2 regions of the Cognaticolwellia beringensis genome follow, and region 2 is predicted to be linked to the other one. Evidence: riboswitches for the same ligand, from Rfam matches in the RefSeq annotation. Region 2 holds a riboswitch; the other holds the start of a gene.
What was found. A riboswitch is a leader RNA that binds a small molecule or an ion and turns the genes downstream of it on or off. The one in region 2 is predicted to bind cobalamin.
Positions count from the first base shown of each region.

Region 1: linked by a shared signal. The riboswitch ahead of B5D82_RS14510 (ABC transporter ATP-binding protein) and the one ahead of cobT (nicotinate-nucleotide--dimethylbenzimidazole phosphoribosyltransferase) in region 2 are both predicted to bind cobalamin.

Region 1 covers NZ_CP020465.1:3,441,541-3,445,951, forward strand. Annotated here, with positions in the region: gene B5D82_RS14505 (FecCD family ABC transporter permease) at 1-856, opposite strand, end outside; gene B5D82_RS14510 (ABC transporter ATP-binding protein) at 853-1,695, opposite strand; cobalamin riboswitch at 1,911-2,040, opposite strand; gene B5D82_RS14515 (M13 family metallopeptidase) at 2,196-4,262, opposite strand.
Region 2 covers NZ_CP020465.1:3,324,586-3,328,996, forward strand. Annotated here, with positions in the region: gene B5D82_RS14000 (ABC transporter substrate-binding protein) at 1-140, opposite strand, end outside; gene B5D82_RS14005 (cobalamin-binding protein) at 241-1,053, opposite strand; gene B5D82_RS14010 (histidine phosphatase family protein) at 1,321-2,019, shown strand; cobalamin riboswitch at 2,221-2,418, shown strand; gene cobT (nicotinate-nucleotide--dimethylbenzimidazole phosphoribosyltransferase) at 2,585-3,649, shown strand; gene B5D82_RS14020 (adenosylcobinamide-GDP ribazoletransferase) at 3,639-4,411, shown strand, end outside.

The DNA.
Region 1 (4,411 bases), 120 kb from region 2:
AACCGATAATTAACGGCATAGTTGTGACGCCAACTAATTGCCTAACAATATGTGGGATCATTAAGCCAACAAAGCCGATACCTCCACAATAAGCAACGATGGTGGCGGTAACTGCCGCGCATAAAGCTAAAAGTATTAAGCGTAATTTATCAACGTTAACGCCCAGGCTTGCCGCGCTTTCATCGCCGAGTAATAGCGCGTCAATTTGTCTGTGTAAGGCAAAAATAGTCAATAAAGTTATTAACACCATGGCACCGATCAAATAAAAATGAAACATTTCAACACGAGCTAAACTGCCCATCAACCAAAAAATGACGCGGTTGGTTGCAAAGGGATCGCCAAGATAAAGAATAAAATGACTGATAGAACCTAGCATGAACGAGACGGCAACACCTGTTAGTAATAAGTGATTCATGTTCCGTAATAACGTGGCAATACCAAAAACAATAACCACGGAAAATAAAGCGCCAAGAAATGCCGCCAATGGCAGTGTCAGTGACTGTTGATCGCTCACTACTAACGTGGCGATAGTCGCCCCTAAACCTGCACCAGAAATAATACCAAATAAATAAGGGTCGGCGAGAGGATTTCGAGTAACATTTTGCAGAATAGCACCGGCACAGGCTAAGCCCATACCAGCGGCTAAACCGACTAATACGCGTGGGATCCGAATCTGCCAAATCACCATGTCGTGCATCGGCGAAGCACATTCATTAATCACACATTGAAATATATCAGCACTGGTAATCGTTGCAGGTCCATAGGTAATCGACAAAACGATGGAGAAAAGGGTGAAAATAATTAAGCCTGAAAATACCCAAGTATTTTTACCTTTAATGGTACGGATAATACTCATGAACTTTCACCTTGACGGTTATTCGACAAAGCTGAATTAAGTGCTGAAGGGATAACAGTAGAAACATCAGAAGCTGGATAAAAATACACTCTTGGCACGCCACAATGTTTTGCATCGTCTCGATAACAAGGTAATCCAAAAACGTTGGTTAGTAACTCAGGCTTTAGCACTTGGTCTACACTGTTGTCACAAACTAAGTTGCCTTTATCTAACAAAAGTAATCTATTGCAGTAATGTGCGGCAAGATTGAGATCATGTATGGTCATAATTACGGTAATGTTTAATGCTTTAACCAGTTGTAATATTTGGTGTTGATAGAAAATATCTAAGTGGTTTGTCGGTTCATCAAGTACGAGTATTTTTGCTTTTTGTACTAGGGCTTTAGCGATTAATACCCGTTGCTGCTCACCGCCGGACAGAGTGTTAAAATATTTAGCTTCGCTGCTGGCTAAGCCGACTTTTGCTAATGCCAGCATAATATTTTTTTTATCAGCATCGTTGTCACGAGCAAACAGCGCTTTATAAGGCAGTAAACCCATTCGAACAACATCGTAAACTTTTAAATCAAATATCGGTGGCGCGTTTTGTACCACTAAAGCAAATGTTTGTGCTAATTCATGGGGTTTATATTGTGTTAATGCTTTATTTTTTAGTTTAATGCTTCCTTGCCAGTTTTTGTATTGGTTTAGTAAGCACTTTAGCAGTGAGGTTTTTCCTGCGCCATTGGGGCCTATAATGCCAATAATATCGCCGCGTGAAACGTCAAATGAAATGTTATTGAGAATAACTTGTTGATCAACTGACCATGAGACTGCTTCAACACTGAGTAATTTTGTCATTAAAGGCTGCCTAGCTTAATGCACAGTAAGTGTGGAATATTTTGAATAATGTGCAAGTTGTATATTTTCATTACAGCCTAAAGCTTTTTTAAAGCCTATGTTCAATATTTAAAAACATAAAGTAGATAAAGTCATTAAGGCGCGGCAATAGGATACAAATGTCTTGTTGACAGTGTAACTCACGTGTATTCCCGCACGGCGTTAACTTTATTAGCGTTGTAAAATTTTTGATACTAGGTGTCCTGACTTATAACTTTAAAGTAAAGCTATATACAGTTGCGGGTACAGTCACGGCATTAAACCGTGTTCCCTATAAATTAGCCAATAAAGAACAATTATGTTTCTGGCTAAAGGTATCGTTTATTAAGTGGGGGATTTTACGGTTAAGTATACGGCTTTACAATGAAAACCTTATAGCGATGACAGTGATGGCTATACAACAGGCATAAAAAAGGAGCCGAAGCTCCTTTATAGTTTTCTAGTAATCTAGCATTTAAAGCTTACCAAATTTTAACGCGCTTCTCAGGCGCTATATACATAGCGTCACCTTCTTTCACATCAAATGCGCGATAAAACTCAGGCATGTTAGATAATGAGCCTAAAGCACGGAATTCAGCAGGAGAATGCGGGTCAGTTGCTACAAGGTTGCGTAATGATTTTTCAACCATTTTTCCACGCCATACTTGCGCATAGCCCATGAAGAAACGTTGATCGCCAGTTAAGCCGTCAATTACGGTCGCTTCTTTACCATTTAATGATGCTTTGTAAGCTTTATACGCGATACTCACACCTGATAAATCACCAATGTTTTCGCCTAACGTTAGTTCACCATTAACGTTTAAGTCATCAAATACCGCATAATTACTGTATTGTGCAACTAAGTTGTCAGTACGTACTTTAAAGGCAGCTAAATCTTCTTCAGTCCACCAGTTACGCATATTGCCGTCACCGTCATATTTACTGCCTTGGTCATCAAAACCATGGCCCATTTCATGACCAATAACCGCGCCAATTCCACCGTAGTTTACAGCGTCGTCTGCGGCTAAATTAAAAAATGGTGGTTGTAAAATTGCGGCTGGAAATACAATTTCATTTTTAGTTGGATTGTAATAAGCGTTCACAGTTTGAGGTGTCATACCCCATTCTTGACGGTCGATTGGCCCACCTAGTTTAGCGACCTCTTTATTGTGACCCACTATGCCAGATCGTATTTTGTTACCCACTAAGTCGTCACTTTTAATGGTTAGTTCAGAGTAATCTTCCCATTTATCTGGGTAGCCTATTTTAGGATCAAAGCTTGCTAGTTTTACGTGTGCTGCTTTTTTAGTAGAATCTGACATCCACTCTAGGTCATCAATGCTTGCGCCGTAAGCACCGCGTAAATTTTCAACCAACTGTGTCATGCGTGTTTTAGCTTCAGGTTTAAAGTGACGGGCAACATACACTTTACCGATAACTTCACCTAAGTTGCTATTAACTACCGAAACGCCACGCTTCCACATTGGGCGCTGTTCTTCACGACCACTTAATTGCTTAGAATAGAAATCAAAATTTTCATTATCTAATGCTGTGGTGAGTGAGCTAGCAAAATTACTTAAGGTATGGAAAGTTAAGTAAGTCTGCCAATCAGCAAGTGATGTAGCAGCAAAAGTTTCACCAAAACCTTTCACAAATGAAGGTTGGTTAACAATTAAATCTTTCTGAGCAGGAACACCCTGTGCTTCAAGGAAAGCTGTCCAGTTAAAGGCATCAGTTACTGTGTTTAAATCGCTAACATTAAATTTGTTATAGCGTTTAGTGCTGTCACGTGATTCAACTTTAGTCCAATGAAAACCTGCAAGCTTTGTTTCAAGTGCCATAATGGTTTGCGCTGCCGCTTTACCGTCTTTTAAACCTGCTAGGTTAAACATATTTTCAATGTGGGCAATGTAACCTGTACGCAGTGCGGCAAAACGTTCGGTTTCATTAAAGTAGTAATCTCGGTCAGGTAAACCTAAACCGTTTTGCCATACATGTGTGGCGTAACGAGTAGAGTCTTTCGCATCAACACTAATGTAAAAAGCTAACGGGCTACCAACACCAATTTTTTGATTTTCACCAAAGAAAGTTGCGAGTTCATTTTTATCTTTCAGGCTATTAATGCGGTCAAATATAGCTTGTATTGGCGCAGTACCCGCAGCGTTACGTGCATCTGTATCCATGAATGAACGAAATAAGTCAGCAACTTTTTGCTCGTCGCTACCCATTTTTAAGTCTTTAGTTGCGGCTAATTCTTCGATAATGGCTTTGACGCTATCATCAGCTTCATCACGTAAGTCGTAAAATGAACCAATTGAGGTTTTGTCGCCAGGTATTTCATTGTTGTTCAACCATGCGCCGTTAACGTAACGATAGAAGTTGTCTTGAGGACGAACCGATAAATCCATATTGGCTTTATCAATACCAGATGCTAATGCTGTTTTTTGCATTACTGGTGCTTCAACAGCCGCTTTTGGACTGGTGTTATCATTACAACCTGCAATGAATAGTAAAGAGGTGCAAACGGCACTTGTTATTATTTTCTTCATTCAATACTCACGATTTAATTTATATTATGTAGGAGGCTCAGAGGGTTGCAGAGCATTTATTTAAAGTACTCGATATTAAAGGCTATTAAGCCGATTTGCTAGAATAATGTTAATTTTTTTAACACTTTATTAACTTTAAGGTGTGGTTT
Region 2 (4,411 bases):
ACATAGTCGGTTATAACACCGGGACCATTGAATTCTCTTAATTCTACGTCTAATCCGTGTTCTTTATAAAAACCCTGTTCTTTCGCGGCATAGTAGCCGGCATATTGAAATTGATGAAACCAGTTTAGCTGTATAGACACTTTATCAAGTTCTTGACTTAAACTTTGGCTACTGAAAACGAAAAAAAGCAAACAAAACATAGCTTTTAGGGAATTGATATTACGGAAAAAAATTAACATATTATGTGTGTTCAGCCCATTGCTGGATAATGTTAGCGAGTTGCTCAACGCCATCAGTCAACGCTGCTGGTCCTGGCTGTAAAATATCAGTAGAGTTTATCTCATAGATATCATCATTTTTTATTGCTGTTATGGCTTGCCAACCGACTCTCGAGGTTACTTTTTCTTTATCGAATTTACGTCCACACCAAGAGGCAATATAAATATCTGGATTTTTAGTAATAACATCACTGGCATCTGCAACAATGCGATTTTTTGCTAATGACTGTGTGGAGAATTCTTGATAGCAATCGATTCCGCCAGCAATCTCTATTAACTCACTCACCCAACCAATACCGGTGATAATAGGGTCAAACCATTCTTCAAAATATACCATTGGCCGAGCAGGAAGTTTATCTGCTTGCTGTTTAATTCTGCGTAAATTGTTTTGCATGTCAGTAACAAGCTTTTCGCCTTTTTCCGGTTGTCCTATTAAGCCAGACAAAGTACGTATCATCTGCAATATTTCACTGATACTGCGATGATTAAAACAGTGGACTTGTATGCCTTCTTTGATCAAATCTGCGACGATATCAGCTTGCATGTCAGAAAATGCTAAAACTAAATCTGGTTTTAACGATAATATTTTGTCGGTTCTTGCGGTTATATAGGCACTGACTTTTGTTTTTTCTTTTCTTGCCCGTTCAGGGCGCATGGTATAGGCCGAAATACCAATAATACGGTGATCTTCTTCCATAAGATAAAGCGCTTCGGTAGTTTCTTCTGTTAAGCAGATAATTCGCTCAGGCCATTTTGGTTCAGGAACAGGGGTCATGCATTTTCCTTGTGACTCTCGGTAGTCATTGTTAATAGCAATATCAATGGATGTAATTTTTTCTTTGTCTTAAAACTAAATGTCTTAAAACTAAATTTATTTAGGCTAGCTGCTTTTTACTTTATCAAAAACTGAGCAGCAATGATTAGTTATTTATGCTCTAAATGCTCAATAGTTAGTGTTAATACAATAACTATATTTGATAGACTGTTGTTATTGATTTAATTTCAATTTGTTTAATGAAGTTTGCATAATTAGGAGCAGGGCTTGTCGGTATTTAATGTTTATTTATTACGCCACGGAGAATTAGTTCAAACAGGCATTCTCTGTGGGCGAACGGACATTGCGCTTTCTAATACGGGTAAAAGTCAGCTTGTTAACGCCACGAAAAATTTATCTGACATTGTTAATTGCTATAGCTCTCCCCTTATACGATGCCGAGAGTTTGCTGAACAATATTGCCAACAAAATCAATTGCCATTAAAAATTTCAGTTGAATTGCAAGAAATGGACTTTGGTGACTGGGACGGAAAAAGCTATCAAGCGCTTTGGCAACCTGAGCAGGGGGTGGAGCAGCAAGGGGAAATAGCTACCGTTAACAACGCGCCAACCTTAGGTGATTTTTGGCAAAACCCGTGGCAATGTCAGCCACCTAACGGTGAAACCATGGCAAGCTTTACTGAACGCGTTGATAGTTTTTGGCATCATTTATTACGACAACTGGTACAAGAGGATAGCCAAAAATATAAATTAAAAAACAAGCCAAAACATCAGCAAAAACCATTAGGAAATACCTTAGTGATATGTCATGGCGGTGTTATTCGGTATATTTTGGCTAAAGTATTGGGTTTGCCGATACCAGGTGTCAATCATATGGCTAATATTGATGTTCCTTATGGTGGATTAATTCACCTACAAGTTACGATTGATGATAACGCTAAAGCTTGGCCTAAATTGATGTTATAGCAAAAATTTTAGTTGTTTAATTTGGCTTTATCGTTTGCCATGTCTAGACCGTGACTCATTTTAATCTGCTGGCAGTCAGCCAATAACTGCTAAATAAATATATAACAGCGAGGCTTTATATGTTTTTAATCGATAACTGCGTTAAAAAAAACTTGCTATTTTGTCCTAGCTGTCGATAATCTCGCCATTAAATCAATAATGTCATATTCAATTTTACCTTCTTTGATGGGAAAACCATTGTTGAGAATGTAAAACTGGGAATGTGGTGAAAGTCCACAACTGTACCCGCAACTGTAAACAGAACGATATACCGGCAAATCTTCATGTAATAAAGTGATTTGTGTAGGAGTATATCTAGATGCTGTAAGTCAGGATACCAGGGGAAATATGTGCATTAATTACCACGTCGAGCGGGTTACTCTGGCATTGGAATTTTTATCTTTTTTCATTTTGACCATGTCATTTTTGAAACTAGATTTCTCCCATTAAACCTCAAAACCGTATCGACGTTAATCATTTATATCAACCAACTTAATTTTTGGTTTGATACTGTTTAGGCGTTGAAATGTTTGATATACAAGCGGTAAGTGACGAACACTCAGAAAAAATTCAAGCGGTAATTAATGGTAAAACAAAGCCATTAGGTGCCTTGGGAGAGCTTGAACACTTAGCAAAGCAAATCGCTAAAATTCAACTAACAACTCACGATTTTGAAACCCCTAAGATCAACCAGCATAAGTTACAACTAACGCATCCACATTTAACTGTTTTTGCGGGCGACCATGGTGTTGCTAGCGAAGGTGTTTCAATTGCGCCTAGTGAAGTAACTCGCCAAATGGTGGCCAACTTTGCTGGTGGTGGCGCAGCCATTAATGTGTTTAGTCAGCAACTGGGGTGGCAACTTAATATTGTCGATGCCGGCATTTTGCAGCCAGTTTTATCATCCAGTGTTAAAGCACAACGATTAGGTAATATTACTCAGCCGATTAACCAACACGCGGCGATGACTAAAGCGCAAGTTCAGCAAGGCTTTGCTTATGCTAAACAGCATGTTGTTGAGATAAGCAATACCGGCTGTAATATCATCGCCTTTGGTGAAATGGGTATAGGTAACACCACGATTGCTTCTGCAATAATGGCCACCATGATGAATATTCCTGCCAGCGAAGCAGTGGGTCGTGGTACCGGTATTTCTGATGAAATAGTGCTGAAAAAACAACAAGTGGTAGAGCAAGCGTTAGCACTTCATCGAGATAATCTCACGGATACTGAATCTATTTTACGCTGTTTAGGTGGCTTTGAAGTTGTTCAGATAACTGCGGCAATGTTAGCTGCAGCAGAAAATCGCATGTTAATTGTTGTCGACGGCTTTATTTGTACCGCTGCGGCCATGTTAGCCATTAAGTTTAATGCCAGCGTGAAAGACTATATGGTATTTGCACATTGTTCAGGTGAGCAAGGTCACGAAAAAATGTTGCAATGGTTAGAGGTTAAACCCTTATTACATTTAGGCTTGCGCTTAGGCGAAGGCACTGGCGCGGCATTAGCGCTGCCAATCATACAAGCAGCAGTGGCATTTTTTAATGATATGGCAAGTTTTGCCGATGCCGAGGTAACCAATGTTACCTAAGCCTGATGAACAGCCGTCAAATGTAGCTAAACAAGGGCAGTGGGCAGAGCAATGGCAATTATTGTTGTTAGCCACAAGTTTTTTTACCCGTATTCCCGTTAACATTAGCGCAGAGGTAAGTGCAAATATGTTAAATGAAGCGAGTCGTTATTTCGCTTTAGTTGGGGTGTTAATTGGTTTGTCTTCAGCACTGGCTTTTTATCTTTGTGCTATCTTCATACCTGCTGAGATTGCCTTGTTAGTTGCCATGGCAATAAGTGTTCTATTAACAGGTGCCTTTCATGAAGATGGATGGGCAGATGTTTGGGATGGTTTTGGCGGTGGTTGGACGGTAGAAAATAAACTTAACATTATGAAAGATAGTCGTTTAGGCACTTATGGCGCGGCGGCATTGTTTTTTATTTTAATGATCAAATACCAAGTGTTATTAGCGTTAATTAATTTTGAATTAGCTAACAACAATGTTGAAGCAGAAGTACTAAGCTTGCTGTCTATTTTAGTCTTAGGTCATTGCTTAAGTCGAGTGCTAGCAACAAGTTTGATTGCTGATATGCCTTATGTCAGTGAAGATGCCACTTCAAAAGTGAAACCGTTAGCGCAAGCATTATCAAACAACAGTTATTTAACTCTGCTTGCTACGGGCATAGTGATCATTATGTTGACGTTGTCTTTGAGTGTCGCGTGGAAGTTAGTGGTTATTTTATTACTGACACGTTGGTGTTTAAAACGTTGGTTTACCCAACAATTAGGCGGTTATACCGG